One region of the Priestia sp. Y58 genome, then DNA from elsewhere that is predicted to be linked to it. Evidence: riboswitches for the same ligand, from Rfam matches in the RefSeq annotation. Region 1 holds a riboswitch; each other region holds the start of a gene.
The links. Region 1 has a riboswitch for thiamine pyrophosphate ahead of MMB68_RS24180 (thiamine phosphate synthase). Riboswitches for the same ligand answer to the same signal wherever they lie in the genome.

Region 1 (11,025 bases):
CGTGGGTGTAAAAGCCGGAGCTGGCGGAGCGTATCTATTGAAAGATTTAGAAGAGATAACGTTGTTAGACGTTTATCGAGCGGTGGCGGCAGTGGAAGAAGGAGAATTGTTTCAAATGCATGAAAATCCGAATGTGGAGTGTCCTGTAGGAGCCAATATTCAAAGTGTTCTTGAATTGATTTTAAAACGTTCTCAAGATGCTATGGAACAAGTCTTAGCCGATGTGACGATGAAAGAATTAGTGACGGATTTAATAGCAAAAATAGATGCGTAATAACATGCTTCTGTTCGTAAAAAAATGGAGAAACCTAGGTTTCTCCATTTTTTTATAGCTTCACAATTGTTCGTCCTCGAGCTTGTCCTTTTAATAAAGTCGGAAGTACCTCAGGGAGCTGTTGTAGTGAAATTTCCTGCTGAATGAAAGGTTCGAAGCTTTCAGGCTTAAAGTCATTAGCGAGTCTATTCCAAATCTCTTTTCGAGTAGGCATTGGACAGTAAACAGAATCGATACCTAATAAATTAATCCCTCTTAAAATGAAGGGAAAGACGGTTGTTGGCACTTTACCTCCAGCTGTTAGCCCGCTGACAGCTACAGAGCCTCCGTACTGAATTTGACTGAGAACAGAAGCTAGAGGCTCTCCGCCCACGGGATCCACCGCAGCGGCCCATTTTTGCTTGCCTAATGCTTTTAATTTGCCGTTATAAACATCTTCACGCGCTACAATAGAGGAAGCGCCAAGCTCTTTCAAATAAGCTGCTTCCGAGCTTTTTCCCGTACTTGCTTCCACTGTGTAGCCTAATTTTGAAAGAATGGCAACCGCAAAGCTTCCTACACCTCCCGTAGCGCCTGTTACAAGCACAGAGCCATTAGATGGACTAGCATGGTTTTCCTCTAAGCGATGCACAGATAAAGCAGCTGTAAAGCCAGCTGTTCCGATAATCATTGCTTCTTTTAACGTTAAATTTTGAGGAAGAGGGACAATCCATTCGCTGCGTATGCGCGCATACTCACTATAGCCTCCAAAGTGTGATACGCCAATGTCATAGCTTGTTGCAATGACACGATCACCTTCTTTAAAATCAGGGCTGTCAGAAGATACAACAACTCCTGCTAGGTCGATTCCTGGGACAAATGGGTAGCTTGTCACAATATTGCCGTTTGCGATGCTGGCTAAGCTATCTTTATAATTCACCCCTGAATAATGAACGCGAATAAGTACATCGCCTTCTGGCAAATCGTTTAGCGTCAGTTCTTGGACGGACGCCTCCACTTGCTCTTCACTTTTTTTATCTACTATTAATGCTGAAAATGATTGCTCCATTTTATTTCTCCTTTCTATAATGAGATGTATATATCTATACATAGATTACCTTATTTCTATACCCATTATAGAAAATAGTAAAAGAAGTTCCCAATACTTTCATTACGAAAGGGATTATTTCATTATAAAATAGCGGTATAGCTATTAGTTAGCAATACATAGAAAAGAGGAGAAGAGAAATGAGTACAAACATATATTTTAACCATGATGCAGGCATTGATGATTTAGTATCGCTTTTTTTACTGCTGCAAATGGATGATGTAAAGGTAACGGGGGTATCTGTTATTCCTGCTGACGGATACCTAGAACCGGGCATCAGCGCAAGCCAAAAAATTATTGATCGTTTTGGAATTTATGATATCGAGGTAGCCAAATCTACTTCACGAGGTATGAACCCATTTCCAAAAGAATGGCGCATGCATACGTTTTATGTGGATGCGCTGCCGATTTTAAATGAAAAAGGGAAAGTGCAAACAAAAATAAGTCAGCTGCCTGCTCACGATCATTTAATTGAAACATTGCAGCACACAGCCGGGAAAACGACTTTATTATTTACAGGACCGTTAACTGATTTAGCAAGAGCACTTGAAAAAGCGCCGGAAATAGAAGAGAAAATTGATAAATTAGTGTGGATGGGCGGTACATTTCAAGAAGTAGGAAATGTGCAGGAACCTGAACATGATGGAACGGCGGAGTGGAATGCTTTTTGGGATCCAGAAGCAGTAGCGAAAGTATGGAAAAGCAAAATTAAAGTTGAGATGGTTGCTTTAGAAAGCACGAATCAAGTTCCCTTAACGCCCGCTATTCGTCAAATGTGGGCTTCACTTCGAAGATATGAAGGAGTAGACTTTGTAGGGCAGTGCTATGCGGCTTGCCCGCCGCTTGTACACGTTGAAACCAATTCAACATATTATTTGTGGGATGTACTCACAACAGCATTTACAGGGAATTCAACACTTGTGAAGGTAAAAACCGTTTCGAGTATTGTGCATACAGAAACACCGAGCCAAGGAAGAACAGAAATTTCCGAAGAGGGACGACCTGTAGATGTCGTATATGATGTCACAGCTGAAGCATTCTTTACGTACATTACAGATTTGATGAAAAAAGCAGTAGCCAAATAAAGAAAAGGTTGCACATGAAAGTGTGCAACCTTTTTAATGAATCATATTCAAGAATTGACGTGTCCGCTCTTGTTGAGGATTTGAAAATATTTGATCCGGTGTCCCTCTTTCCATAATGACACCTTGATCCATAAAAATAACTTCATCCGCTACTTCACGGGCAAAGCGCATTTCGTGAGTTACCACCACCATCGTCATTCCTTCTTTTGCCAAGTCTTTCATGGCTTGAAGAACGTCTCCTACAAGCTCAGGATCAAGAGCTGAAGTAGGCTCATCAAACAGCATAACTTTTGGGTCCATCGCCATTGCTCTGGCGATGCCAACACGCTGTTGTTGTCCGCCAGACAGCTGGAAAGGATAAAAGTCAAGCTTATCTCCTAAGCCAACTCGTGTTAATAATTCTTTCCCTCTTTTTTCTGCTTCTTGAGTAGGAACACCTTTTACAATTACAGGCCCTTCCATAACATTTTCAAGCGCATTTTTATGAGGAAACAAGTTATAGTTTTGAAAGACCATACCTGTTAGACTTCGAAATGAGGTAATGTCTTTTTTGCGAACAGGCTTGGTAAAATTCATGCTTTTTTTATCAAGTTCAATCGTGCCGTCTGTTGGGATTTCTAAAAGATTTAAGCAACGTAAAAAAGTAGTTTTACCCGATCCAGAAGGACCGATTAATACAATTACCTTGCCCTGTTCAACTTCCAAATCAATCCCTTTTAATACTTGCAAATCACCGAATGATTTATGCAAATTTTTGATATTAATCATATGAAAAACTCCTTTAGCTACTCGAAACGGTTATTTAGATACGTAACGATCTAGTCTTATTTCAATGCGTTCTTGGATAATGGATAAGATTGTACACATAATCCAGTACAAGAGCGCTGCTTCACTATAAAGAAGTAAAAATTCATAGTTAGTCGAAGCAATTTCTTGAGCTTTACGGAACATCTCAGAAACAAGAATAAGCGATGCAAGTGACGTATCTTTAATAAGGCTAATAAAAGAGTTAGATAATGGCGGAATCGATACACGTGCTGCTTGCGGTAAAATAATCCGTCTTAACGCTTGGGAATAGGTCATACCAAGTGAGTAGCCAGCTTCCCACTGTCCTTTAGGAATAGATTGAATCGCTGCTCGAATAATTTCAGATGCATACGCACCTACACTTAATGAAAATCCAATAATAGCAGAGATAAATGGGTCAATTGTTATATCTAAATTGGGTAAGCCGTAGAAAATAATAAATAATTGCACAAGCAGCGGTGTACCTCGAATAATCGATACATAGATGCGCGCAATTATATTTAAAACTTTTATAGATGATAAACGAGCCAAGGCTGTTAAGACAGCTAAAATGATACCGAGTACAAACGTGATTAATGTTAGTGGAATAGAATATTGAATAGCTCCCTTTAGCATTGGTAAGAGAGATGATTGAGCGATTGAAATCAATTGATTCAATCGCTCTCCATCAGGAAAAATATTATTTAGGAGAAACATCTTCGCCAAACCATTTCTTAGAAATTTTTGCGTATGTTCCGTCTTTTTTCATATCTTTCAATGCTTTGTTTACTTCATCCACTAACTTACCGCTGTCTTTTCTAAACATAAAGCCGCTTGCAGCACCATCGGATTTTTCATCCGCGATTTTGATAGGTGCGTTAGGGTGCTTTTTCTTATAGTCAAGGAACGATAATTTATCGTTGATTGTAGCATCAACACGGTTTGCGCTCATTAGTTCTACTGCTTGAGCAAAACCTTCAGCACTCGTAATGTTTGCACCATAAGATTGAGCCATGTCTTTATAGTTACTTGTTAATGACTGCGCTGATTTTTTTCCTTTTAAATCTTTAAATGATTTGATATCTTTTTCGTCTTTACGAACAATTAATACAGCGCCTGACTGGATGTATGGATCAGAGAAATCGTATTTCTTTTGACGATCTTCACGAATACCAACTTCATTAGCAATCATGTCAAATCGTCTAGCATCTAATCCAGCAAACATGCCATCCCACTGTGTTTCTTTGAACTCAGCTTTTACGCCAAGGCGTTTAGCTACTTCTTGAGCCAATTCTACATCAAACCCAGTTAGCTTTTGTTTGTCATCATGAAAAGTGAACGGAGGGTATGTACCTTCAGTTCCAATTGTTAATACGCCATCTTTTTTCACTTTATTATATAAATCTTCTTGTGAAGATTTATTGTCTCCATTGTTTGCTTCATTTTTTGAGCTAGAACCGCATGCGGCAAGCACAACTGTGAAAGCTAATAGTAGCGACAAAAGTGCAGCAAATTTCTTCATTTTCTAAACCCCCTAGTATTCTGATAGGAAATGATACTCTGTGATACTAAACAAGAACACAGCAAAAGTCAACAAAAAAAACTTATACGATTAATGTGACTTAAAATAAGGGAAATATACCTTCTATACACGGTTTGTCATAAGGATACAGAAAGATTTTAAAATTTGGATTAAGTGGATTTTTAAGGGAGATTTGAGGAGGAAAAAGGAAGTTTCATGCGACGATTTTCTCTTTCATTTTTTCATGACTTTTGGTGCAATAAACATATAGTTAAATGTTAAGGTAGAAATAAATTCCTTATGGTACACTTAAAGAAGAATTTATGAAACGGAGCGATATGATGAAAGCCATAAACTTAATCTCAATTGCTTTTGGTGCTATCGCTGGTACATATGCACGTTATTTTCTAAATCTTTCCTTATTATATACGGGGTATCCAATAGGAACAGTAATTGAAAACCTATTAGGTAGCTTCATATTAGGACTATTAACGGGATTTTTTGCATGGAAACAGCCAAAGGAATGGATCAAGCTTGGACTAGGCGTGGGCTTATGCGGCGGTTTTACCACGTATTCAACGTTTGCAGGAGACGTCATTTCCCTCACACAGCACCATTTATTTTGGGGAGCCATTTATGTCATTGTCTCTTTAGTAGGTGGAATCCTTCTTGCCTTAGCAGGCTATCTATGCGGTGAAGCGGCAGGGAAAAATTTAGTAAAAGTACATGAGGTGAAGTAAATGAGCATAGTGAGCTTGGCACTTGGGGGGGCAGCTGGAGGCATATGCCGTTATCTTTTGGGATTAAAGGTTACAAAAACAGTTTCAAATCCTCCTTTTCCAGTATCAATGCTGTTTGTTAACTTGCTTGGTGCGTTTGGCCTTGGTCTTTTTTACGGTAGTTATTATGGAAAGGTTCCGAGTCATGCTTATAATGATTCAATATTTCTAATGATCGGCATTGGTTTTTTCGGGGCTTTTACCACTTTTTCAACGTTTAGTGTGGAAACCGTGCAGTTAATTCGAGAAAAATCTTATCGGAAAATGTTGGCGTACGTGGGGATTTCAGCATTTGGAACAGTTGGTTTATTTACAGTCGGTTTACTGGCAGGAACGTTTTTATTTAAGTAAAGAGAACGTTTCTAGTAGGGAAAAACAAAAAGACGGAGAAGTAGAGAATGGATAGAAAAGCAGAAGTTTGGAAATACATTTTGTTGATTGTAGCTGTTGCAGGTCAGATCATCGGTTTTTTATTTTTATTTATAAATGTTGTGGCGGCATTTATTTTTTACGGTTTTTATATTCTAACTTTTATTATGTTACTCCTGCTGTTTATATGGGATCGGAAAAAGGAAAAAGACAAAGAAGAATTTGACGACTATACCGATTACTAACCATATAAAAAGCAGAATGATGTGGTGCGCCGGGCCTCTTAGTAAAGAAGCTTAAAAGATACATCTATAAAAGGAAGAGAGCCGTAAGAGCATAAAGAGATATTGTATTTACATCTAGTTGTGTTATAATTTTAAGTGCAAAAACAAAATCAATAAATAGCAATCACTAGGGGAGCTTTTTGAAGCTGAGACGAATGTATTTCGGACCCTTTGAACCTGATCTGGTTTGTACCAGCGTAGGGAAGTGGCGATCATGTTTACATAACGATACATGCTAACCACTCTACGTTGTAGAGTGGTTTTTTGTATGTAATAAAGCCCTCTACACAAGATGAAGTGATTGAAATTTCTCTTTATTCTGAAAGGAAAGGTTTCGATCATATGGATATTCCTAAATTTCATGTCATTACAACAGATAAGCAGCCAATTGAAGAGGTTCGAGACATTTTAACGGCTATTGAGCCTTTTGCGGGTGCCATTCATATTAGAGAAAAAAAGAAAACGGCAAAGCAGATTCAATGTTTGCTAGAAAGCCTGCCATTTTGTCTCTCTAAAATTATTGTAAATGACCGAGTTGATGTAGCGCATGCTTTAAAAGCAAAAGGCGTACAGCTTGCCTATCATAGTTTAGATGTTTCGTGTGTTAGAGACGCATTTCCTTCTCTTATTGTCGGAAAATCAGTTCACTCTGTGGAAGAAGCTCTAGAAGCTGAAAAAGATGGCGCTCATTATATTCTATACGGACATATTTATTCAACTCATTCAAAAAAAGGATTAAAAAGTCGAGGGATAGCAGCGCTAAAAGAAGTAGTAGACGCTGTGGAGATACCAGTTATTGCGATTGGTGGGATTACACCTGGAAATGCCAAAGAGGTACTGCAAACAGGAGCACACGGTATAGCTGTGATGTCTGGTGCCATGCTTGCGCAAAATCCCCTTGAAGCGATTAAACAATATTCTCATATATGGACATCTGGAGGTGGAGAAAATGAAGCAGCATTATGATGTACTGTTAGTCGGAGGAGGCATAATCAGCTCTTCTATCGCTTATCATTTGTCAAAACAAGGAGCATCAGTGGCCATTCTTGAGCGCAATCAAATTGGTTGTGAAGCTTCAAGTGCAGCCGCTGGTATTTTAGGTGCCCAAGCTGAAATTGATGAAGAAGGTCCTCTTTTAGACCTTGCTATTAAGAGCCGAAGCATGTTTCCTGAGCTGGTGAAGGAACTAAAAGAAAAAACGGCCATCGACGTAGAGCTCATTCAAAAAGGCTTATTAAAAGTCGCTGTAACAGAAGAAGATGCACACGTATTAAAGAAAAAAGCCGCTCAGCACCACCGGTGGGATGAACATGTAAGATGGATCGATGTAAAAGAAGCGCGTTTGTTAGAACCCGGGCTCTCTCCAGACATATACGGAGCCATTACAATACCGGGGGACGGCCAGCTAGCTCCAGCTAAGTTAACGCAAGCTCTTGCTCATGGAGCCTTGTATCACGGAGCAGATGTATTTGAATACTGTGACGTTCATTCTCTTATTATGGAAAATGAAACAGTAAAAGGTATACAGACGTCCAAAGGCTCTTTTTATGGAGAAAAAGTAGTTATTGCAGCAGGCTCATGGGCTAAACGCTTTATTTCTTCTGAACATTTAGGTCAGGTGTTTCCTGTAAAAGGGGAGTGTATTGCTCTGCAAAGTCATAAGCCGCTGCTTTCTAAAACGATTTTTTTAGATGAAGGTTTTTACTTAGTGCCAAAGACTGGTGGAAGAATCGTAATAGGGGCAACTAAGCTAAAGCATGACTTTACCAAGACGGTTTCTGCACAAGGTATTCAATTTTTGCTGAATAAAGCTTCTGCGCTTCTGCCGGCTATTAAAGAAGCCACATTTGAAAAAGCATGGGCAGGTCTTCGTCCACAAACAAATGATGGCTGGCCTTATTTAGGAGAGCATCCTGAAATAGCGAATCTACACATGGCGTTTGGCCACTACCGAAACGGTATTTTATTAAGTGCTGCAACTGGAAAAATTATGGCTGATGCTTTGTTAGGGAAAAAGCCGAATCATTCATTTTTTACATCATTTCAGCTAACTAGAGTAATGGAGGGAGTTCATTGAATCTAATCATTAATGGTAAGACCGTTACTGTTGGAGATGAAATTGAAACGGTTCAGCACTTGTTGCAGGCTCAGAACCTGCACGAACGAGTGGTAATTGTTGAGCTAAACAAGAATATTTTACAAAAAGAAGAACATAGTGATGCAAGTTTAAAAGATGGAGATGCGTTAGAAGTCGTTTCATTTGTAGGAGGAGGATGAAGAGTATGTTAAAAATTGGACAATATACATTTAATTCACGTTTATTATTAGGAACAGGAAAATTTCCGGACTTTACGACTCAGCGTCAAGCGGTAGAAGAGTCGGAAACAGAAATTTTAACATTTGCTGTTAGACGAATGGATATTTTTGATCAAAATCAGCCTAATTTACTAGAAGCGCTTGATGTGAAGCGTTTCACTCTTTTGCCTAACACTGCTGGAGCAAAAAATGCAGAAGAGGCCGTACGTATTGCTAAATTAGCAAAGGCTTCTGGACTTTGTGACATGGTGAAAGTAGAAGTAATTGGATGTGATAAGACGCTTCTTCCTGATCCAGTTGAAACATTAAAAGCTAGTGAAGAACTGTTAAAAGAGGGCTTTACCGTTTTACCTTACACATCAGATGATGTTTTACTTGCGCGTCGTTTAGAGGAGTTAGGCGTACATGCCATTATGCCAGGAGCTTCGCCTATCGGTTCAGGTCAAGGTATTATCAATCCGTTGAACATGCGTTTTATCATTGAACAATCAACTGTTCCAGTAATTGTAGATGCAGGTATTGGAACGGCTTCAGACGCAGCTCAAGCTATGGAGCTAGGAGCAGATGGTGTGTTATTAAATACAGCTGTTTCAGGAGCAAAAGATCCTGTGAAAATGGCTCGTGCTATGAAGCTAGCGATTGAGGCAGGAAGAGCAGCATTTGAAGCAGGACGTATTGAAAAGAAACAATATGCCACGGCAAGCAGTCCAACAGAAGGGATGAGTATCGGTTGATTAATCGTTATTCCCGCCAAGAACTGTTTCAACCTATTGGAAAAGGCGGACAGCAGCTAATTCAAGAAAAGCATGTTCTGATTGTAGGAGCAGGTGCTCTTGGAACAGGGAACGCCGAGGCCCTTGCGCGAGCGGGGGTAAAGAAAATAACGCTCATTGACCGGGACTATGTAGAGTGGAGCAACCTTCAGCGTCAGCAATTATATAGTGAAAAAGATGCTGATAAAAGAATTCCAAAAGCAATTGCTGCTAAAAAAAGGCTTCACGATATTAATCATGATGTAAAAGTAGAAGCGCACGTAGCAGACGGTACCCCTCAAGTTTTAGAACAGCTTGTTGAGGGGGTAGATGTTATGATTGATGCGACCGATAATTTTGACACACGCCTTGTAATGAATGATTTATCACAAAAATATGATATTCCTTGGATTTACGGAGCTTGTGTAGGAAGTTATGGAATTAGTTATACTATCATACCAAGTGAAACACCGTGTTTATCCTGTTTGCTTGAATCTGTACCGCTTGGAGGGTTGACATGTGATACAGTGGGGATTATTAGTCCTGCTGTACAAATGGTAGTCGCTCATCAAGTAACAGAAGTGTTAAAAATATTAGTCGGAGACTGGAATGCGCTCAGGAGGGAACTTGTTTCGTTTGACGTATGGAAAAATGAGTATACGAGCATCAATGTGAACGTGTTTCGCAAATCTGCTTGCCGCTCATGCGGCGGTGAACAAACGTATCCCTTTTTACAATATGAAAATCAAACGAAAACAGCTGTGCTATGCGGAAGAAACACGGTACAAATCCGTCCGGGCAAATCAGCTAAGCAGCCGCTGCAGTCTTTAGGTGAACGATTAAAAGAAAAAGGATATAAAATTGAACAAAATCCGTATCTGCTTTCTTTTTATGTAGATGATTACCGTTTAGTTATGTTTCAAGATGGGCGCGTCTTTGTCCATGGAACAAATGATATAGTAGAAGCAAAGTCACTTTATCATCGGTATATTGGGTAAGAAAGAGATGGAGGTTTCAAGCATGACAGTACCAAAAGCATTAACCATTGCTGGATCAGACAGCGGTGGAGGAGCAGGCATTCAAGCTGATTTAAAAACATTTCAAGAGCGTGACGTTTTTGGCATGTCTGTTATTACAGCTGTGACTGCACAAAATACAGTTGGCGTTCAAGGAGTTTATCCTTTAGAAGTAGAAGCAGTTGAAACGCAGTTAGATTCAATTGCCACTGACTTATTTCCTAATGCAGTGAAGACAGGTATGTTGTTCAGTGCTGATATTATTTACGCAGTGGCTCGTAAAATCAAACAGTACGGACTGCAAAATGTTGTAGTTGATCCCGTTATGATTGCAAAAGGCGGTCAGTCTCTTCTTCAAAGAGAAGCCGTACAGGCTCTAAAAGAATTATTGCCTCTTTGTGAAGTCATTACGCCGAACATACCTGAGGCAAAAGTCATCACAGGCAAAGAAATTCACACGATTGAAGACCGAAAAGAAGCAGCAAAACAGATGCATGCGCTAGGTGTAAAACATGTAGTGATTAAAGGCGGACACGATCAAACACATCAAGAGATGATTGATTTAGTGTATGATGGTCATACGTACGTTAAAATTAAGCATGAAAAGATGGATACAAAGCATACACACGGAACGGGATGCACGTTTGCTGCTTGCGTCACGGCTGAACTAGCGAAAGGCAAAAGCGTGGTTGAAGCAGTTCAAACCGCCTCGGATTTTGTTCACTATGCGATTAAGCATACGCTTGAAATTGGTT
Region 2 (11,025 bases), on a different contig from region 1:
AGGGGGAGAAAATGGCACAACAGCATAACTTTGAACACATTTATAAACAGCACATGCATGATTTGCTGCGCTATCTTCTCTCTCTTACTCGCAGAAAAGAATCAGCGGAAGATTTAATGCAGGAGACCTTTTACCGGGCACTTTTACACTTAGAAACGTATAAAGGCGAGGAAGTGAAGCCTTGGCTGTTCAAAATTGCTTATCACGCCTTTATTGACTGGTATCGAAAAGAAAAAAAACGCCCTGCTGTCGAAATAGAAGAATGGCACTTTACTCCTCAGCCAAGTGCTGAAGAACAAGTGATGATTCAAAGTGAAATCGACGGCTGGCTTTCTGATGTATCTGCTTTGCCTCCGGCTAAGCAGAATATTGTACTGTTACGAGATTATCATGGCTTCACATATGAAGAGATTGCAGAAATGACTGGCTTTACTCTGTCAAAAGTGAAAATGGACTTGTATCGTAGTCGTCAACAATTGAAAAAAAGAAAGGAAGAGGACGGATGAGCTGTCAAGATATGAAGCATCAATGGGAAAAATATAAAAACGGCACTTTGACAGACAAAGAAGCAGAAGCACTTGAACAACATACGGAAAATTGTGAAGCATGCTCAGCTCATTTGGAGCACTTGCTAACCGAAGATGAACCGTTACCGCCAACTTCATCAGCTACTTCACTAAGTGACGATACGATGTTGGATAATAAAAAAGTCAAAAAGTCCATTTATATCGCCAAATGGAAGCAGCGCCTTTCAAATGTGACAACTGTCATTGGCTCTGTCGTTCTGCTATGGATAATCGGCAGCTTTTTATCTATTGTATATTATCATCAATCAAAAACCGAATACATAAACAGCGTGAATCAAGCGGCTATCGAATCTGCTTTTCCGAACGTTCATATACGTGAAACCACTTCTGATACACAGTCCTTTTTCCGAATGCAGTCGCAAATGGAAGCTTATAAGCAAATTGGACGTGAAGAGCAGGCCATTGGGACGTTTACATTTCATCAGCTGTTTGATAAAACGAGCGGTGTAGAAAAAGAATTTTCCGGAGGCAAATACGATCTTAACCTTTCTTTTGTCTATCCTGATCCAAAAAAATTAAAGCTACATGCAAAAGAGTATAAGGAATGGACGAGCGAAACATGGAATGCATTAGAAAACCTACCAAAAGGGACGGTAAGCGAAGTGGCTATTTCTTTTGATAATACGTACTCACTAAAAGAAGTTCAGCAAAAAATGAATGCCATCGACAGCCGTGATTTTTCTACCTCTTGGTACGCGCTTAATACAGGGAACGAACAAAAAACAAGCACAAAAGATGAGCCATTAATTGACTTAACATCAACATTTGGCTTTCCAGAGTTTTTAGACTTGCCTTACGAGCACAAAGGAAATCAAACGCACTCTACTAGCAAGTCGAACATTTTAAATATGATGAAACTATTAGCCGATAATGAAGAAACGGTCCAAAAAGTTCGTCAGCTAGACCATTCCGATTTGTTGCTAAAGCAGCGATATTCTTATGTAAAGAAACATGGAGTCGGTGTGTACGGCGTTGTGATTACAGGACCTACCAAAAAGCTTCTGAAATTAAAAAATGATCCGTCGATCACCTACGCGTCACTTGGAGATGTAGAGCTATGGAATTGGTTCAACCGCCCTTCATCCGGCACGTTAATGAATCAGTAACAAGCACTTGAAAACAAGTGCTTGTTTTTATTTCTTCGTTAATTCTTCAAACCTTTTTACCGCTTCGCTTTTATCAAATGAACTAAACCATCGATAGTCTTGGTCATCTAAAATGCGGTAGTGCTGACTAATCATATTTTGCTGCAGACGAAAAGAGCCTTCTTTTTGAATTTCTTTCCACCATACTCTTCCTCCGAGCGTTTTATCTTTTGGAGAAGATATGCCGTCATGAGCAATGATTTCTACTACTTCTAAAGGAACGTCTCCTAAAACCGATTGAAGGATTTCACTGTCACCAAACAAACTGCATACTGCAACAGTGGTCGTCCACCCTGCTTCCGTGCGCCCTTTTTCAATTTGAACCAATGTTTTTTTGGAAATACCAATGACTTCAGCCATTCTGTCTTGTGAATAGTTTCTTTCTAAACGAATCAATCGTATTTTATCCGATACTGATTTAATCACTTCTTGTTTATTCATTTTCACAGCCCTTTCTTTCTATACACGCACATGTCTTTAGTGTAATATTACACCTAATTAAAGAAGAGTTTCAAGCGTTTCCCTTTATCACAAAGCGGGGAAATATACTGAAATGGTTTTTGTATACTAAAACAATTAAAAGGAGTTGAGAATATGTATATCATTGTATGGGCTATGCTTGTACTATACGCCTTGCTGCTAGCTCCGGGAGCAAGCGCCGCTGATGATTTGCTGTTTAAAAAACTTATCACAGGAAATTTTCAACAGGTAGATCCGCTCGTGGTTATGGTATTCTCTTTTTTAGGACTTTTCCCAATATTGTTTATGGTAATGATCTGTAAAAAAGATACGTACAAACTGCCTGGATGGCCATTTTCTCTTCTATCATTTGGGCTTGGAGCTTTTTCTCTTTTGTTCTATTATCATTGGAGAGGACAAAAAGTTCGAACACGTTCGCGTATTCCTTCACGTTTCATTGCTATCATTTCTTCTCGTCTATGGATTGGACTATGCTTAGCACTCACGATTGCAGGTTACGTATACGGACTATCCATAGGTTCAATAAAAGCTTATGGAGATGCTTTTATGCAGTCACAGCTTGTTAGCGTGATGACCGCTGATTTTTTTGTTTTAACGTGGCTTTCTTACTCCGTTATGACAAAAGAAAGGATAGCATCCCGACCTTCCCTTCTCTTATGTTTCATTCCAGTTGCGGGTTCTTTTCTTATTTTGTTACTGCATAACCGCCAAGATATTAGAGAAGAAAAACTTTAAATAAAAGTCTTGCGTTCCATTCATTATTCCGTTATAATCATTTCTTGTACGATGAAAGTTGATTAATTAGAAAACATTTATATATCGGCATTTTATTTACATTTGTTATACATACCTGCGCTGTGCGTATACTCATGTTGTCTTAAACCTTTGAGTGTTAAAAGGGAGCTCAAAATTTAGCTGCAGATAGCACGCCCTTCTTGGGACGCTAAACCCGGCTATGAGGGCACCCACCTAGTAGATCTGGGTATTTAAGACACTTAGGGTTACGGCAGTGCGGGCTTATTTTTTAGTTAGCTGTAGCTAGCTTTTTTTATTTTTTAATTTATTAGTTTACATAATTATTTTATTGTTAACTTATATTTTTTTTAGACATGTATGTTTTATTTATCTTCGATTGAGGAACATAAAAAGTAATAAAGGAGATGGATAAAATGAATGAACAAAAAATTGCTAAAAAAGTAAATGAAGTATTAGAAGGAAATCGTGTAGGAACATTAGCCACAGTTGTAAACAACAAACCCCACTCTCGCTATATGACATTTTTCAGCGATGAAGATGGTATCGCTCTTTACACACCAACAAATATCAATACACATAAGGCAGAAGAAATCGAAGCCAATCCGAACGTGCACGTACTATTAGGCTACAGCGGCGAAGGATATGGTGATCAATACTTAGAATTATCTGGGACAGCTGTTCTTCGTACTGGTGATCAATTAAAAGGACGTATATGGAACAATCACATGAAAGAATGGTTTGACGGTCCAAATGACCCTGAGTATGTTGTTCTGGAAATTACGCCAAACGAAATTCGCTTTATGAATGAAGGCGAAGAAACTCCTCAAACTGTTCAGCTATAATAAAAAAAGCGCACACTGTGCGCTTTTTTTATTTTCCTACCGCTTCTTTCAATTGAGCTGCTTTTTCTTTTGGAGACGCTGCTAAGCTAATCGCGGTAATAATAGAAACGCCATCTGCACCTGCTTCTACTACTTGTTTGGCATTTTCAGGCGTGATGCCACCGATTCCTACAATTGGAAAGTCAATATTCTGGTTTCGCACTTCTTCAATTAATTTTGTACCTTGCACTGCTTTTGCGTCTTTTTTTGTAGAAGTAGGAAAAACAGGTCCCATTCCTACATAATCCGCCCCGTCTTTTATCGCTTGCTGCAGCTCTTGTATATTATGAACAGAGACGCCCACAATTCCTTTTCCTATTTTTTCTCGAACAATATGAGCTTTTTCATCTTCTTGTCCAATATGAACGCCATCTGCTTGTAAACGGATCGCTAAGTCAAGATCATCATTCACAACAAAAGGAACGTTGTGCTGCTGACAAATTTGCTGAAGTTCCTTCGCCAGCTGATATTTCGCTTCTCCTGTTAGGGCACCTTCGCCTTTTTCACGGAATTGAAACACGGTAACGCCGCCTTGAATTGCTTCTTTCAACACTTCTTTCGGATCTTTTGTACAGTTAGTGCTGCCCATTATAAAATAAACTGGCAGCAGCTTTTTGATTTCTTCGTTTGTCATTTTCCGGCTCCTTTTAACGTTGATGTACTCTTGCATATGATTCAATATCCTGCCCAGATAAAAGATGAAGCTGATTTAACAGCTCAATTTGAAAGCTCCCCGGCCCTTCTTCACCTTTTTTCGCTGCGGCGATTTCACCTGCCACTCCGTAAAAACTTAAAGCAGCAACGCTTGCCTCGACATATTCTTTTTCTACAGCGGCGAAAGCTCCTATAATTGATGTTAGCAGACATCCAGTACCCGTCACTTTCGTAAATAACGGGTGACCGTTGTCTACTGTATACGTTGTGTTTCCATCCGTGATTACATCTTGTTTACCCGTAATAACAATCACTGTACCTAATTTGTTCGCTGCTTTCTCAGCAAGTTCAATGACGTCTCCTTGTCCTTCTAATGAATCAACGCCTTTAATGAGCCATGACTCGCCTACTACATTCGCAACTTCAGCAGCGTTACCACGAATAACTGCAATATTTAATTCTTCTACAAGCTGACGTGCTACTTCTGTACGAAACGGTGTTGCTCCGGCTCCTACAGGATCGAAAATAACCGGCACGCCATTTTCATTTGCTGATTTTCCTGCTATTCTCATCGCTTCTACTTCTTGAGCCGTCAGTGTACCCATATTTAAGACAAGCGCTCCGGCGATTCGTGCCATGTCAGCCACTTCTTCCTTCGCATAAGCCATAACAGGTGAAGCTCCTAGTGCAAGCAGTCCATTTGCAGTAAAATTGGTTACCACGACATTCGTAATATTATGAACAAGTGGACTTGTATCTCTTACTTTTTCTAATTGAGCTGAAATTTTACTAATATCCATATTCTCTCACTCTTTTCATTTAGTTTTAACACTGCAAAAAAAAGACAAAAAAGCACCTTGCATGCGCAAAGTGCTTTGGTATGTACTCACATTCCCTGCGCTGGCATTATCCAACAGGTTCAAATGGTCAACAGGCGCCCCTGTACTCTCAGCCTGCCCCGCGCAAGCTCCCATACTATTCTTGTTACGTTTAAAGTTTACTATTAACCTTTTTTATTTGCAACCATTTCACTGTTTTGCCGATAAAATAAAGCTTCGCTATAGGCTGAGTGGTGTTGTAAATCTTACAGCTTTACTAAAAGCATCATTGAAAGACCTCCAGTAAGCTACTGGAGGTCTTTTATCCCCTAAAAATTCTATCATTTTTTCCTTCTCGTTATTTCTCTTGAATCGCTTGATTTCTCACAGCTGTTTTTCGGTCCTTCCCTGCTCTTAAAGATAAAAGAAAACAAAGCAGCAGTACAAGTGCAGCTGATACGTACGGGTAATTAATGTTTATATCAAAGAGAAAGCCTGCTACAACGGGTCCAATAATATTCCCAAGACTTGTATAAGCAGAATTTAGTCCGGCTACGTACCCTTGGTCGTCTTGTGCCATCATCGACATTTGCGTGCTGATTGCCGGACGTAAAATATCTGTTGCTAAAAAGACGATAAATGTTACAACAATAATAAGCCAGTACGTGTGCACAAATAGCGTAAGTAAAATAAAAAGTCCCGTCATCATCAAGCAAAACGAAATCACTCTTTTTTCACCGAACTTATTTAAAATCCATCCAAAAATCGTAACCTGCACAACAGCCCCTGCAATAGAGCCAAACGTAATAACAAACGCAATATCTTTTGGCGTAAAGCTAAATTTATGATCAACAAATAGTGAAAAAATTGTTTCATAATTGGATAATCCAAACGATGTCACAAAAACGATAATTAAACTTAAAAAATAAGGTTCTTTATAAGAATTCATAAGCTGCAGTAGCAGCCGATCTTCTTTTGGATTCTCATTGTTTGAAACAGCAGGATTTTGTACAGGACGAGACTCTGGCAAAACAAGAAGCGTAATCACTGCAGCCAAGCCTCCTGCTACTGCGGCCATATAAAATGGCACGCGCATGCCGTATTCAGCTAAAAAGCCTCCGATACCGGGCCCAATAATAAATCCTGTTGTAATCGCCGCCGTCACATAGCCCATTCCTTTAGCACGTTCTTTAGCAGACGTCACGTCCGCTGTATAGGCCATAACAGCAGGCATAATGAGCGCGGCCCCGACCCCGCCTAACATTCTCGATACAAATAATAAAAGAGGCGTACTCACTGAACCAAAGAACCATTCAGACAAGGCAAAAACAATCATTCCCGCTACAATAATTTTCTTTCTCCCTAACGAATCTGATAACCGCCCTGCTAAAGGTGAAAACAGAAATTGAGTTAGTGAAAACACCGCTACTAAAAGCCCCATCACGCTTCCGTTGATATGAAGCTCTGTCATATATGTTGGCATAATTGGAATAACGAGACCAATTCCTGTAAAAATAATAAAAATATTTAGCATGAGCAGCAAAATCGCCGCTCGATTTCTTAACAATAATGACATATAAACCTCCTGATTAAAAAATACTGAACGTTCGGTCTATAAAAATACAAAATAATGAGGGATTACTCATTACCTCAATAAGCATCCCCGATTATTTAAGAAGACCTTGGTATGATTCCGTTTAAAAATACATCGATTGCTGAATGGTAAAGCTGCAGGGCATTTTCCGTGTTCGTTTTTCGAGACATGCGGCTCATTCCAACAAACAGCCCTTCTAAAATCACTGCAAGCTGCTCTGCATTTTTATGAGAAAACTCACCTTCATCGATGCCTTTTTGCAAAAGTTCACGGTTAAAATCCACGTGCCGTTTCACCATTTCATCAATTCGCTCTTCGATATCGCTGCCCTTTTCCTCATTGTTAAAAAACTCATCGGCGGCTTTCGTAAGAGGATGATTTAAATCATCTAAAATGATTTGCTCCGCAATTCCAAAAAGCTTATCTCTTGTTGTTTTGTAAAGAGACTCTCTTTCTTTCCAGTTTCGTTCCCACTCGAGATCCCATTCATCTATTAAATAGAGAAAAAGCCCTTCTTTACTTTTAAAGTGATAATAAATATTCCCTTTACTGCTTCCCGTAGCTTCTACAATTTCCTCAATAGATGTAGCTTTATAGCCTTTTTGAGAAAACAATGCTTTAGCGGCATCTGCCACTTTTCTTTTGGTTTGTTCACTTTGAAGCTTTTTTTTATTCAAGCTATTTCCACCGCCCCGCACATTTATTATTTATACTGAACATTCGTTTTGTATTATCTGACACCTATACTACATAGGAAAATCCTTTTTGTCTAGTGAGAAAACCTAGTTTATACCTTTTATATGAATTATGACAAAACAAAAAACAAAGAGGTTGAGACATAGCTAAATCAAGCGCTAGAAGCCACTACATATATGAAAGCTGCGTTCACCATCACCATAAAAAATCCGAACGAGCTGGATTCTTTATCAAGAATTTTGATTCATCGTTCGGATCTTCTTTGACTAAAATACTTTTGTTCCAGCCTCTTTTAATCAATCATTCAATTTCTTTGTCATAAATACACTGTATGGATCTTCTTTATAGGTAGAAAATGGTTCACACTCGTAAAATCCAAAACTGGCGTATAGCTTTCTAGCCGGTTCAAAAGCGGGTGCGGATCCTGTTTCTAAGCTTAAGCGTCGGTACCCTCGTTTTTTTGCTTCATTTATTATGTACTGCAGCAGCTCTTTAGCAATTCCTTTTCGCAAATGAGCCGTGGCCGTTCGCATCGATTTAATTTCTCCGTGATGCTCATCTAGCTCTTTTATAGCCCCGCACCCTGCTAGCTGGCTGTCTTCCCACACGCTCCAAAACGTAATATCACGGTGTTTTAAGCTTTCAATATTTAGAGCATGAATACTTTCAGGAGGTGAATGTAAGTTCATTCCTTGAAGGTGAGAACTTACTAGTTCAATAACTTCATTGTTTGTTAATTGGTCTCTTTTTATTTTAATCATCTTCTCTTCCTTCCTGCTACTAAAGGGTGGTCAACCACAAACCGACTTATGAATAAATTCACTGTCAACCTTTAAAAATCCTTTTATACACTCCCTTCTTTTTCTCAGTTATTAAAACCGACTTTGCCAAGCAGATGTTTCATACATTGTTAAACGGAGGTGAAATTCATTGAAGAAGGTTTTATTTTGTCTTGTCCCTCTTTTGTTTTTATTATCCGCCTGCTTTAGTGATCCTGTTCAAGATGATTTAATCGACTATAACAATCAAGATTTAAAAAAAGCTGCTCAGCTTGAAAAAGAAGCGATTGACGCATACGATTCTGTTACAGGCGCTAACTACACAAGTGACGCGGTGATGTATGATACGATGACGAGTGAAGTCATTCCTACCTATCGTAAATTTGTTGATGAACTGGAAAACATCGATGTAGAAACCGACGATCTTCGAAAGGTTCATGAAGGCTATATAAAGGCTGCAAATACCCAGTATAATGCTTTCATTAAAATTGTCAGCGCTTTAGAAAAGCAGGACCGCAACCTTATTGCTGAGGCAAACGCTATGCTTGATGAAGCACGAAAAGGCATACGCGATTACAATGCAGCTATTAAAAAGCTGGCTAAAGAACATGATGTAAAAATTGAAGAACCAAAAACACAGCGAGAAAACAGCCTATAATTTTGATACAAAAAGAAGGTCTCTAAAAATAGTAAGAGACCTTCTTTCGTATGCCGTTTCAATTTCTACACGTTCGTTCGATAAATGAAGAAGAGTATTAGGAAATATTGCTTAACGATGCATAGTAAGAGGCAATAATTTCTTCATCGGAATGCGGAATTTCGTTTCCTTTTACAAGCTGAGCGCCGTTAATACAGCCGCTTGTAAGTAAAATAATATCATTCGGCTTTCCTAAAGAAAGCGACTTTAATACCCCTTCTGTTCGAGTAGGGGCGCAGTGAATATTACTTGCGCTTGGATTTGAAAAACCTGTCATCACTTGATCTACAATTACGTTCGGATCATGATGACCTGGATGATCAACCGTTACGATAATTTCATCGGCTTTTCCTTCAATGGCACGCGCCATTTTAGGCATTTTATTAAAATCTCGAATGCCGATTCCTGCAATCATGACAATTAGCTGGTTATACTCCATCTTTTTTACTTCTTCTACTAAACGCGTAAGGGCAACAGGCGTATGGGCATAGTCTAAAATCACTTTTTGGTTATTAGGACCTTCTATCACTTGAAAACGCCCTTCTGGACTTTCCAATTGAGGAAGCACACTAATAATATCCTCAATGTGGTATTCAAAGTGAAGAGCTGTACCAATGGCGGCTAGCACGTTAGCAATGTTGTAATCGCCATATACAGGCACTGCTACTTTGTATGACTGTCCTTTATACAGTAAATCAAAGAAAGAGCCCCCTTCTTTGACAGTAATGTTTTTTGCTTGCAGAGTTGCCTCCGCATTATTTAATAAGCTATACGTGACTTTAGGTCCTTCAAATAGCCTGCTTAAGTCTTTACCCATGTCCTGATCATCTATATTAATAACAGCATGTTTTGCCTGCTGAAATAATTTCATCTTGCATTTTTTATAGTGCTCAAACGTTTTATGATACTCTAAGTGCTCTTCTGAAAGATTTGTGTGAATGGCTACATCAAAATAAATATTTTCTACTCGCTGCTGATCAATCGCAATTGAAGATACTTCCATCACCGCCGCTTCATCGCCTTTTGTATACAAATCATAAAAAATTTTATGCAAGTCTACCGATTCAGGTGTTGTAGGCGTACTTTTTTTATAAACTAACTTCTTCTTTGATGACCAAATGCCGGTCGTGCCAATCGATCCTGTCGGCAATTTTAAAAGGGTTAAAAGCGACCTTACGTAAGCTGCCACGGTTGTTTTACCATTTGTACCTGTAACGCCAATTGTCTCAATTTTTTCATCCGTATAATCAAAATACATTTTAGAAAAAGAAGCCATTACTTTGCGAACGTCGTCAACAGCTAAAAACGTACAGTGAGAATACTGAATGCTCAAAAGACGCAGCTCCTCAATGCTTGTCCCAAAGACTGCTACGGCTCCTCTAGCTATAGCTTCTTTAATATATTGATGTCCATCTTCATTTTCACCTTTTATACTAAAAAATACTGATCCGTCGTGAACCTGCTTTGAATGATATGTTAGACGGTTGATCGTTTGAGATGCAGGCCCAAAAATATGTTTAATTGATAAGTTCATTAATGTATCAAAGTGGATGTTCATAGCTATTCCTCACAGTGTATAAATTTTATTTTTAATATGTTCTAAAATCCCTTAAATACTCTTTGAAAGATATTTTTTCTTTATTTCCATTTATAAAGAACTTTCTACAATTCAATCTTTTTATTTTGCTTTCATGTGTAGAACGAAAATAAAGAAAAGACGGATCACTATTTTTTAAAACTAAAAGTATGTAAAATATGGATGAACTGTGTATATCATACTAGAAGCAAAAGCGAAGTATTGTAGTAAAATATTCCCCCTATACGTGCAAAACGAAACCATTCTTTAAAATAAAATAATTTCATAGAGTAAGTTGAATCATGATAAATACTTGAACGTGGGGTAAGAAAGATTACTGTATTAATCAGTGCCTTCCTTTG
Region 3 (11,025 bases), on a different contig from region 1:
ACCGCCCGAATATCCTTATGATCTTGCAGCAGCTTGTTCCCTAAATTGTAACCGTTATCAAACGAACTTTCGTTCACTTCAAAAACAAACGTCTTTGATGGTGTAATGCCCGCTTCTTTTAATGCTTTCTCGTAGCCTATATACCTCTTTTTATCCACTGGACTATTGACGAGGTGATGCGCAACAAAGGCAATTTCTTTGTGACCCAAATTCACTAAATGTGTTGTAGCTAGATATCCTCCATACTCATCGTCTACAGAAATATGATGATAATCACGTTCGTACCTTTCGTATGTATCTACTAGCACAATCGGATTCGATAACGCTTTCATTTTCTCATACAATCGATGCGGGAAGGCTCCTAAAAACAGAAGACCATCAATATTTCTCGTTCGAATCCATTTTAAGCAATCAGCTGGGCTACTCGCTCCAGATATGACTAGATCATAACCATGCTTGCGGATTACATATTCAATTCCACTAATCATTTCACTGTAATAATGGTTATCTTTAAATATAGTAGAAAGTGAATCATCTGTAAGCGGGAACATAACGCCAATCATATTTGACTTTTGTTTCGAAAGACTAACGGCGGTTAAATTTGGTTCGTAGTTTAATTCTTTTACCGCTGTTAAAATTCGCTCTTTTGTTTCATCGGATACTTTGTTAATTCCGTTTAAGACGTAAGATACTGAAGCTGCAGACACCCCTGCATGCTTTGCTACATCACGAATCGTTATCTTTTCTCCCATAAAATCTCTCCAGTTAAACGGTTAACTATTTACTCGTTCATTATAATTCACTCCTTTATTATCAGTCAACGTATTTTTCAAATTATCTGTTAACTATTATAATTTCTTCCTAGATTGGTATGTTTTAAGCAGTGACAAGATGTATTGACACCTGTTAATCTTTGAAACGTACATATAAAGTTCGGTGCACAGCACGCACCGATCCGTGATAAAAGGGGCGTTCAAAAGGATTTCAGGAGGTACTTACTTTATGTTTAAGAAACTAGCAATTATTGGAGCACTGGCAGTTCCTATGTTCGGCATAAGTCACGGGGCAAATGCCGCTGAAACAACCCATCGCGTAAAAGCCGGAGAGACTCTTTACAAGATTGGCGCTGAATACGGCGTTACGGTTGAACAGTTAAAAGAAGCAAATCACAAATCTACCGACTCTATTAATGCAAATGAAACATTAACAATCCCTAACTCTATTAGCGAAAGTGATAAAGAATTGTTAGCTCGCCTTGTACAAGCGGAAGCAAAAGGCGAACCTTACGCTGGCAAAGTGGCTGTAGCAACAGTTGTCTTAAACCGCGTGGATAGCGATTCTTTCCCAGACTCTATTCATGATGTGATTTATCAAGGTACACAGTTTACACCTGTACAAAACGGTGAAATTAATAAAGCAGCGGATGCTGAAGCAAAAAAAGCTGTAAATGAAGCACTAGCTTTTAGAGGTCAAGGAAAAGGTTCGTTATTCTTCTTTAATCCAGATAAAACAAGCGACCAATGGCTTCGTCAAAAACAGGTTACGACTACAATCGGAAATCACGTTTTTGCAAAATAAACAAAAAAAGCACTCAGATGAGTGCTTTTTTTTAATATGCAACAAGTAAGCTTAATAGAACAGCTATAATAATAATAGGCAATACGTATTTAACTAGAAAGAACCATGCGTTGAATAATTTAGCACCTTTTGTACTTCCTGAAATAAACTCTTCATACACGGCTTCTTTTTTCATTTTAAATGTCACAAAAATCGCAATGGCTAGACTTCCAAGAGGCAGCATTAAGTTGCTCACAAAAAAGTCAGCTACGTCAAATATACTTCTGCCAAAAAGTGAGACATGTTTTAGTACACCAAACGAAAGTGCTGATGGGATACCTACCACAAACACAAGAATCCCTGATAAAGAAGCGTAGCGAGTTCGTTTTGTCTGATCGTCTTTGGTTAAAGCAGCTACGATAATTTCCAGCAGTGAAAAAGCAGACGTAAGCGTAGCAAATAGAAATAAAATTAAAAACAGTGCTAAAAAGACGGTACCAAACGGCATTTTCTCAAATACTGTTGGCAAGACCACAAACAAAAGTCCAGGTCCTTCAGTTGGCTTTAATCCAAACGAAAAAACGGCTGGAAAAATAGCCAAGCCCGCCAGCAGCGAAACAAACAAGTTCAAAATAGCAATAGTGCCAGCTGAACGCGTCAAGCTTACTTTTTTCCCTAAATAAGAGCTATATGTCACCATGCAGGATAATCCCACGCAAAGCGAGAAAAACGACTGACCGAGCGCATAGAGAACAGATGACCCTGTAATGGCTGAAAAATCCGGTTTTAAAAAGAACTTTACTCCGTCCATTGCTCCGTCTAATGTTAAAGAACGCACCACGATAATGATAAAACAGATAAATAACAGCGGCATCATGTATTTATTAGCACGCTCTATTCCTTTTTGTACGCCTTTTGAAATAACAAACACTGTAATTAATAAAAACAGCGCCTGTGCACCTAATACCACATAAGGTTGGCTAATGACGGCATTGAACAACGGGCCGTACTCTTTTCCGCTTAGCATACCGGTTATGCTCATAATCGTATATAAAATCACCCAGCCGCCAACGACGCTGTAAAAGGAAAGCAAAACGACACAGCTGAGTACTCCGAGCCTGCCAATCCATACCCAAGCGGATTTTGGAGCAATTGCCTTATAAGCACTAATCGCTTCTTTTCCCGTATGTCTTCCAATGATAAATTCTGCCAACAGAAGCGGCAATCCAATAAAAATCGTAAATAAAATAAACAACGCAAAAAATGCTCCACCGCCACTGGTTCCCGTTACGTATGGAAACTTCCATATCGCTCCTAGACCAATTGCTGCCCCAGCAGATGCTAAAATAAAACCGAGGCGTGAAGACCACTGATTTCCTTTACTCATATAATGTTACTCTCTCCTCTTCTAAACTCAAAACTCACCTGATTAGTACTGTACCATAAATGCAGAAGAAAATCATTCCCGTTTTACTTTTTTCTATAAAACGATATCTATATAGAATAGAAAAAATGAAGAAGCAGCTGCTTCTTCATTTTAAGGTTGGTATTTCTATTCAAAATTTATTCTCTGTACGATGATTCATCTCCACGGTAGGCTTCTTGAGTTGAAATTTCTTCAATATGCATATGCCCTTCTCTCTCTAAACGAAGGACCGTACGCTCTGCATCTTCATAACTCTCGCACGTCACTTGTTTATATTCCATATCATCTTTATCTGTGTAAGCGACTAAATATGTTTCCATTTTAACTCCTCCTATATAACCTGTATGTAACGTATGTTGCCTTTTTCGTTTATTTCTAAACATATAGGCTCCAAACATAAAGCCTAGCATACTATAATAGCGGAACTTCAATTTAAAAAAGTTGAATTTTTCATTATACACCGATGCAACATGGAGGTTATACTTATGACATTTATTTTATCATTCGTACCAATTGTTGTTCCTTTTGGTATTTTAATTAGCTTAATTGCTTTTACAGCTGCTTTTTTACAATCAAAAGAGCATCATAAAAAGCTCTAGCTTACAAAAGCTAGAGCTTCTTTTTAAAAGCGTCTATAGCGTTTAATCAGTCCCACAATAATGGCAATTGCTAGTAAAACAACCGAAATGATGACAGTAATGACAATTGGCTGATTTCCACTTTGCTTCACTGCAATGGCAATATAAGCCCAAATAAAAACAAGCGGATAAACAGCGTCTCGGTTTTTTAATGTAAACATAATGCCTAGCACAGCTCCTACCAGCAGCATAATAACCGTCCATGCTAACTCGCTCAGGCCAAGCAAGTGCTGTATTCCATTTGCTTGAAATACAACAAACACATTGACAATAGTCGCAACAGAAATCCATCCAATATAAAGCGAAATCGGCAGACGCATAAACCATGTCGTCATCCGAGAATGCTGAATAATGGAATACACAATCATTAATGTGCCTAAAATAAAGAGCATAACTAAAAGGGATAACTTATAGTAATCGTTTTGGAAAATAAAGATCCACGCACTATTTAACAAACAGTTTAGAAAAAACCAAATGCCGATACGTGCATATATTTCCTTTTGATCTTCTCTTGCAAAAAATTGGCGTATAACCCAAATGGTTAATAACAAATAAATAACGCCCCAGATAGCAAAGGCATAGCCCGCTGGTGTAAACAAGGTAGGAACTTGCGCAGAAGCTTCCCCCGTTGTTTTGCCTCCTATTGGAATGGCATTTGCTAAATAATTCACAAGCAGTGTAATAGCCAAGCCTACTGCATTTAATATAGCATACAAACGAAATTTCGCCATTTTGTTCTCTCCTTTCTTCTATTTATATGGGAATGTTTCGGAGACGAAAACGGCTCTTCCCTTCATTAATACCTCTTCTTCCCTAAAAATATGCATTTTTAAACAAAAATGATTAAAAATAGCTTTAAGAAATTTCCTCTTTAAAAAATAAAAACGGTTAGCGCACATTTTCCTATAACTCTTTCTATTTTTCAGAATATATGGTAAGTTAAACATAGATTAATAGGAAGTCCACTAGGGGTGCCCACCGGCTGAGACAAGTTTTCTTGATCCCTTTGAACCTGATCTGGCTCATACCAGCGTAGGAAAGTGGCAATGTTCAGTTTTTTTACTGTCCTTTGCCACTCCGTTTATAAACGGAGTGTTTTTTATTTCCTTTATGTGCTTGTTTGTGACTTCCTCATATTAAAGGAGGATTTTGATGTCATTTTCATCTCAATTAAGACAAGAAGCAAACTATATTTACGAAGCCATTTTTAACCATCCTTTTATTAAAGGAATTGCTGAAGGAAACGTGCCAAAAGAAGCGCTGATTCACTACGTTTCTCAAGACTACGAATACTTAACAGCATTTGTTCGCATTTACGGCGCTGCTTTAACAAAATGCCGCACGCGTACTGAAATGGAAGCCTTTAATGCCGGCATTTCTACGGTATTACATAGTGAAGTACACCCTCACAATAATTTTTGTGAAGTAGCAGGCGTACGTTATGAAGATCTTCACACTGAGACGCTTTCACCGACGGCTAGCCACTACATTAACCATATGACAAGTGTTGCGCACACAGGTAGCTTAGCGGAAATCATTGCAGTGCTTCTTCCATGCCCATGGACGTACGTTGAAATTGGCCAGCGCATTACAGAACAAGTAAATCCATCTCCTTCTCACCCTTTTTATGAATGGATTCAGTTTTATAATAATGAAGAAATGAATGGCACAACACAATGGTTTTGTAACAAGCTTGATGAACTCGCCGAACAAGCGACTGAAGAAGAACGTAACCGTATGAAAGACCACTTCATCAAAAGCTGTGAACTGGAGTATTTATTTTGGGAAATGGCATATACCCAAGAAAAATGGCCGCTTTCTCAGCTTTCACTTTCAAAATAACGAAAAAGCCTCCTGTCAGGAGGCTTTTTTATTTCAGTAATTTTTTGATCATTTTCAAGCTTTGTTTTTCCGAAGGATAGCGGAATGACAAATCAAACTTGGTTGTTTGAGACAGCATGCTTTTAAAATGAGAAAATGTCCGGAAGCTGTCTTTTCCATGATATTGACCCGTGCCGCTCTCTCCTACTCCGCCAAACGGCAAATATGGCGTAGCGATATGCATAAGCGTATCGTTTATACAGCCTCCTCCAAATGAAAGGCGCTCCGTTATGACGTTTTGCACATCTTCACTTTCTGTAAATAAGTAAAGAGCTAACGGCTTAGCTTTTTCTTGAACTTTATGAATGACTTCGTCTAGTGTTTCATATTCAATCATAGGAAGAATAGGCCCAAAGATTTCTTCTTGCATAACATCTGATGTCCAGCTTACTTCACTTAACAACGTAGGTTCTATTGTTAGCGTGTTTTTATTGTACCCGCCTCCAACTATAGCATTTCCGTCTTTTAAAAACTCAACTAGCCGAGTAAAATGGCGCTCACTGACAATACGGCCGTAGCGGTCGCTTTCAAGCGGATTGTTACCGTAAAATTGAGAAATTGCTTTGCGAAGTTTTTCTACAAGCTGCGCTTTTACCTTTTTATGCACAAGCAAATAATCAGGAGCAACGCACGTTTGGCCTGCATTCATCCCTTTCCCAAACATAATTCGCTTCGCTGCAAGATCTAGGTTTGCGTCTTCATGTACAATGCACGGACTTTTTCCGCCTAGCTCAAGCGTGACGGGAATAAGCTGCTTCCCTGCTTCTTGCATAATAATTTTCCCTACATTTACACTTCCCGTAAAGAAAATATAATCAAGGGGCTGTTTTAAAAGCAGACTTGTCGTATCTACAGCCCCTTCAACCACCGTCACAAATGCTGGGTCAAAAGCTTCAGCCAGTAATTCTTGTATAACGCGAGATACGCTAGGCGTTAATTCAGAAGGTTTTATAATTGCCGTGTTTCCAGCCGCAATCGCTCCTACTAAAGGAGACAGTGCTAATTGAAACGGATAGTTCCACGGAGCAATAATTAACGCGACTCCATACGGTTCAGGAACAATTTTCCCTTTAGAGCCCACATGTGTTAAAGCGGTTTTTACTTTTTTAGGCTTCATCCATTTTGCTAGATGTTTAAGCGTAAATCGAATTTCCTCTAGTAAAATCCCAATTTCCGACGTGTAGGCCTCTACTTCAGATTTATTTAAATCTTGTTTTAAAGCATCCATAATTCTCTGCTCGTTTTGTTTGACTGCGTCTCTTAGCTTATTCAGCGCTTGAATACGGCTGTTGATACTCTTTGTCTTTTGCGCATAGAAATACTGCTTTTGTGTAGAGACAATATGTTCAATGACCGTTTCATCTGTGATATAAAATCGCTCGTGGTTCATCACTTTCATCTCCCTATAAACATTCGGCTTCAACTGTAGCAAGCAAGCTTTTTAATAGCTCAACTGCCTCACTTAAAGCTAGTGAATAATATCTCTGCGTCCCTTTTTGCTCAATTTGCACAAGCTTTTGATCGCGTAAAATTTTTAAATGATGAGAAATTGCCGGTCTTGATAGCGTAGACTCATTTGCAATTTCATTTACGGTTAAAGGCTCTTTTTCGGCGAGCAGCAAAATAATATCTTGTCTTGCTGAATCACTTAGCGCCTGAAAAATAGGAATGCTGGCACGAAATAACTCGACTGCTTTTTCACTCATATAGATTCCCCTTTATTTAATTTCTTGTGTTCTTCGGACAACGGATGTAAGCCACTTTCTTGGTACAAAGCGCGGGATGAACGTGGCGAGACGAAACTGCACTCCTGGTACGATAACCGTCTGCCCTTTCATAAATTTTTTATAGCCAACTTTAACAACTGTTTCTACATCCATTGCACCGCTTTGAAAAAGCTTGGAGTTGCTTAGCTGGGCGCGGTCGCTAAAACCAGTTTTAGTTGGACCCGGGCATAGAGCGCTTACCGTTACATTGGTACCTTTTAATTCATTTTCAAGGGCCTCTGTGAAAGACAATACGTACGCTTTTGTTGCATAATACACCGTCATAAGCGGACCCGGCATAAATGCAGCAACGGACGCAATGTTTAAAATTTTACCGTGATTTCGTCTAACCATATCCGGTAAAAATAATTTTGTTAAATGAGTTAATGATCGGATATTTAAGTCAATCATGTTTAACTCGTCGTCTAAAGCTGTTTCAATAAATTTGCCGTATAGTCCAAAACCAGCATTATTCACTAAATAGTCAACGTGCATTTTTTTATTTTTAAGTTCTTCATATAGTGACTGTATCTCTTCTTCTCTTGATAAATCCTTAATAAACGTTATCACGTCAATATTATAAGTAGATTTTAAATTCTCTCCAATCGCTGTTAGTTTATCAGCGCTTCTGGCAACTAAAATTACAGGATACCCATCCTTTGCGAATTGATAAGCTAACTCTTCACCTATTCCTCCGGACGCACCGGTGATGAGCGCATAATGCTGTGACATAGTGTTCACTCCTTATGTTTATATGTTCAAGAACTTAAACATTTAAACTTATCTTATAGGATTCATTTTTTCCCGTCAACTGTTTTCTATACTCTTCTTTTCTTTTATGTTTTCCTTTTTTTCCATTTGCGTATTTCTGTACATTTTTTTACAAAATATGCGTTTTCTTTACATAGAAGGCTAATGTCGTCTAGTTTTGACAACCTTTGTCACCTAGCAGGAAAACAAGTGAAGATATGGTGAATACAACATACAACAAATAATCCATTACATAGTTGGATGAAAATAGATAAGGGAGGAAATGAAAAATGATGGAGACATATACAATTAAAAAAGTAAGTGATCAATTAGAGGTAGAGAAGAAAACGCTAAAACAATGGGAAAAATTATTGGGCAGCTATTTAACAATTGAACGAGTAGATGGGGCCCGTGTCTATACAGAGGAACAAATTGAATTATTTAATGATATTAAACAGCTGTTTGATGAACAATGTACGTTAGATGAAGTCAAAGAATATGTTCAGCTGCTGATAAAGGAACAAGAAGAGCAGGAACATTTAGTGATGGAATCAGAGGCAGCGGTTTCAAAAGAAGAAGAACCGCCACAGTTGAAAACAACAGCTAAAAAAGAAAACGTCATTGATTTTCAAGAACATTCCAATAAACAAATGAAGCAAGAAAAGAAAAAGGCTGCCGAAAAGCAGGAAAGCATTTCAGAAAACAAGCAAGAGAAGACCTCTCCTATACCTGAAGCACGATTAGCTACTGAAGAAGAAAAGCAGGCTATTTCTGCTTCTATTGAAGAGCCAAAACCAAACGACCTTGTTGTGAATGAAAAAGAACTGCTTCAAGGGGAATTAGTAGAAGCTGTTCGCCGCTATGAAGATGTGTTTGAGGTACTTGATACATTTAAAGCTGATTTGTTAAAAGAAATGCGAGAAGGTATGCGAAATGAAGTTCGCGAAGAAATTGTCGGAGAAGTAAAAAGAGAGCTTGAAAAAAGTGCTACCCAAACTGTAGAAATGGTGGAGTCGGTCGGGGCATACATTTCTGAGTCTTCAGAACGCAGCGCAAGAGATGTAGAAAATATGTCTAAAAAAATTATCCGTTCTAACGAAAAATCGTTTGATGAAGTCACTTCTTTGATTGAAGATTATTCAACAATCGCTGAAGAGAAAACTGAGGATATGCGCCTGTTCATGAAAGATGTCATGGAGAATGCAGATGAATCCTCTAAAGAAATGCAGTATTTATTAGACCGATTCTCAAGCAACTCCACCGTTGCGATGAATCAAGTAAAATTTATGGTTGAAAAATTAAATAATTCTTCAACTAATACGACAGAAGAGCTTCGTGATTTAATTGATTCAATGAATGAGGAACGAGTCTATTATTTAAAAGAAATGGAGAAAGAACGTAAGCTTCATCGTCAAAGCGTAGCTGAACGCGAAGAGATGTTTAGTGATTTTGTCCAAACCTTTAGACAAACCGCGGCTGCTGATATGAAGCGAAAACGGAAGTGGTGGAAGCTGTTTCTCTCCTGAAAACACCGGCCCTATGGTAATGGGGCCGGTGTTTTTAATGGTATGAACAATAGTAGTTTGTATGTAAGAAATGTTAAGGTAACGTATGGCGGTGAGACGTTATACTTTGAAACACATGATAGCCGCTTACCGATACGCCTATAGTTCCCGCTCCTGGAAACACTGTATCTCCGCATAACCACAGTCCTTGTAAGCCAGATCGATGCGAAATACTGTTGAACAAGGCATGATCTAACGTTTGCGGAAAGCCTCCCACTCCGCCGTTTGGGCGAGAAGTGAACCTTTCCCATGCTTTAGGAGCTCCCGAAATTTGATGCTCTGCTTTTTCAATGCTAGGAATAATGGTTTTAATGCCTGCTACCATTTTTTTCTCAAGAACTTGTTTTTGAAGGTCATAGGCTTCTTTATTACTCCACTTGCTAAGATCAATGTGAGTAGACGCTGTAATTGTACGCTTGCCTTCAGGCGCTCGAAAACGATCATCAGGATGAGAGACTGAGATAAATAAATGATTTCCTTCTGTCATTTCCCCTTGTTCGGATTGAAGTACTTGCTGAAACAACTCTACCTTTTGCGGCAGATCTCTTTCATCAATGGCAAAATACATCGAAAACGTTCCCCACTGCGGAAGCTCGCTTTTTTCTTTTGCCCGCTTATGAATATGTTGGTAATCTTCATCATGCAGCAAAGACTTTAAGCTTTGAACCGGGGCGTTGCATACAACGTCTGATGCACGGTAACGGTTACCTCTATGATCATGCACGATCCACCCGTCATTATCACGCTCTATCTTTACTACTTTCCTTCCTAGAGTCGTTTTTCCTCCGTTGGCTTTAATCGATTTTTGCAGCGCTTCTGCGACTTTGTATAAGCCGCCATTCACATAAAAAGCTCCTTCGTGATAAATATCCAACGCTAAACATCCAATAAGCATTGAACAGTTCTCACTCGTTGTCTGCATGCTGTCTATTAATTGACCATCAACAAAATGAAGAAAGTCCGCTTCGTCTAACAAGCTGTGTTTTTTTAGTAAATAACTAAACGATTGATAAAAATAAGGCAACAGCTTCACAGAACCAAAATTCAACGAACTTACCAGCCTGCTCCACTCACCTACTGTCAGAGGAGGAAGAACCGGCAGAGACTGCATAAGCTTGCGAATTTCTTTTGCCATTCTAAACACATTTTCATAAAAGCTCCTAATATTTTTTGCTTTATGAGGAAATTGTTTTTGAAGATAGGAAATATGCTGATACCGGTCTTGATAATAAATCAGTGTACGATGAGGAAGATGAACTTTCATGATTTTCTCAAGAGAAACCTTTTCAATTTCTAGGCCAAGGTACGTGCCGATTCGCTCATGTATCCCTCCGTGCTCAAATCCCATTCCAAGCGTCGCTCCAACAGGAAACGTATACAAATGGCGCTGAAATTTCCCTGCACAGCCTCCCCATTCTCGAGAAGCTTCTAAAACCGTCACT

Region 2: linked by a shared signal. The riboswitch ahead of thiM (hydroxyethylthiazole kinase) and the one ahead of MMB68_RS24180 (thiamine phosphate synthase) in region 1 are both predicted to bind thiamine pyrophosphate.
Region 3: linked by a shared signal. The riboswitch ahead of tenA (thiaminase II) and the one ahead of MMB68_RS24180 (thiamine phosphate synthase) in region 1 are both predicted to bind thiamine pyrophosphate.

What each region holds. Positions count from the first base shown of each region.
Region 1 is NZ_JAKWFL010000011.1:67,959-78,983, forward strand. It holds gene MMB68_RS24135 (Rrf2 family transcriptional regulator) at 1-274, shown strand, start outside; gene MMB68_RS24140 (NADPH:quinone oxidoreductase family protein) at 327-1,322, opposite strand; gene MMB68_RS24145 (nucleoside hydrolase) at 1,502-2,446, shown strand; gene MMB68_RS24150 (amino acid ABC transporter ATP-binding protein) at 2,480-3,214, opposite strand; gene MMB68_RS24155 (amino acid ABC transporter permease) at 3,245-3,949, opposite strand; gene MMB68_RS24160 (amino acid ABC transporter substrate-binding protein) at 3,933-4,754, opposite strand; gene MMB68_RS24165 (fluoride efflux transporter FluC) at 5,096-5,494, shown strand; gene crcB (fluoride efflux transporter CrcB) at 5,495-5,884, shown strand; gene MMB68_RS24175 (hypothetical protein) at 5,932-6,147, shown strand; TPP riboswitch at 6,306-6,407, shown strand; gene MMB68_RS24180 (thiamine phosphate synthase) at 6,529-7,152, shown strand; gene thiO (glycine oxidase ThiO) at 7,136-8,263, shown strand; gene thiS (sulfur carrier protein ThiS) at 8,260-8,463, shown strand; gene MMB68_RS24195 (thiazole synthase) at 8,469-9,236, shown strand; gene MMB68_RS24200 (thiazole biosynthesis adenylyltransferase ThiF) at 9,233-10,252, shown strand; gene thiD (bifunctional hydroxymethylpyrimidine kinase/phosphomethylpyrimidine kinase) at 10,275-11,025, shown strand, end outside.
Region 2 is NZ_JAKWFL010000003.1:300,696-311,720, reverse strand. It holds gene MMB68_RS11630 (RNA polymerase sigma factor) at 12-506, shown strand; gene MMB68_RS11625 (anti-sigma factor) at 503-1,693, shown strand; gene MMB68_RS11620 (helix-turn-helix transcriptional regulator) at 1,721-2,173, opposite strand; gene MMB68_RS11615 (hypothetical protein) at 2,327-2,947, shown strand; RNA gene ssrS (6S RNA) at 3,057-3,234, shown strand; gene MMB68_RS11605 (pyridoxamine 5'-phosphate oxidase family protein) at 3,382-3,810, shown strand; gene thiE (thiamine phosphate synthase) at 3,839-4,483, opposite strand; gene thiM (hydroxyethylthiazole kinase) at 4,497-5,303, opposite strand; TPP riboswitch at 5,379-5,487, opposite strand; gene MMB68_RS11590 (MFS transporter) at 5,680-6,897, opposite strand; gene MMB68_RS11585 (TetR/AcrR family transcriptional regulator) at 6,993-7,592, opposite strand; gene MMB68_RS11580 (GNAT family N-acetyltransferase) at 7,908-8,372, opposite strand; gene MMB68_RS11575 (hypothetical protein) at 8,542-9,048, shown strand; gene MMB68_RS11570 (UDP-N-acetylmuramoyl-L-alanyl-D-glutamate--2,6-diaminopimelate ligase) at 9,146-10,645, opposite strand.
Region 3 is NZ_JAKWFL010000003.1:284,772-295,796, reverse strand. It holds gene MMB68_RS11540 (LacI family DNA-binding transcriptional regulator) at 1-752, opposite strand, end outside; gene MMB68_RS11535 (cell wall hydrolase) at 1,003-1,578, shown strand; gene MMB68_RS11530 (sodium-dependent transporter) at 1,610-2,944, opposite strand; gene MMB68_RS11525 (hypothetical protein) at 3,121-3,303, opposite strand; gene MMB68_RS11520 (TspO/MBR family protein) at 3,606-4,352, opposite strand; TPP riboswitch at 4,579-4,677, shown strand; gene tenA (thiaminase II) at 4,774-5,463, shown strand; gene MMB68_RS11510 (aldehyde dehydrogenase) at 5,492-6,892, opposite strand; gene MMB68_RS11505 (ArsR/SmtB family transcription factor) at 6,906-7,208, opposite strand; gene MMB68_RS11500 (SDR family NAD(P)-dependent oxidoreductase) at 7,221-8,000, opposite strand; gene MMB68_RS11495 (helix-turn-helix domain-containing protein) at 8,309-9,544, shown strand; gene MMB68_RS11490 (FAD-dependent oxidoreductase) at 9,618-11,025, opposite strand, start outside.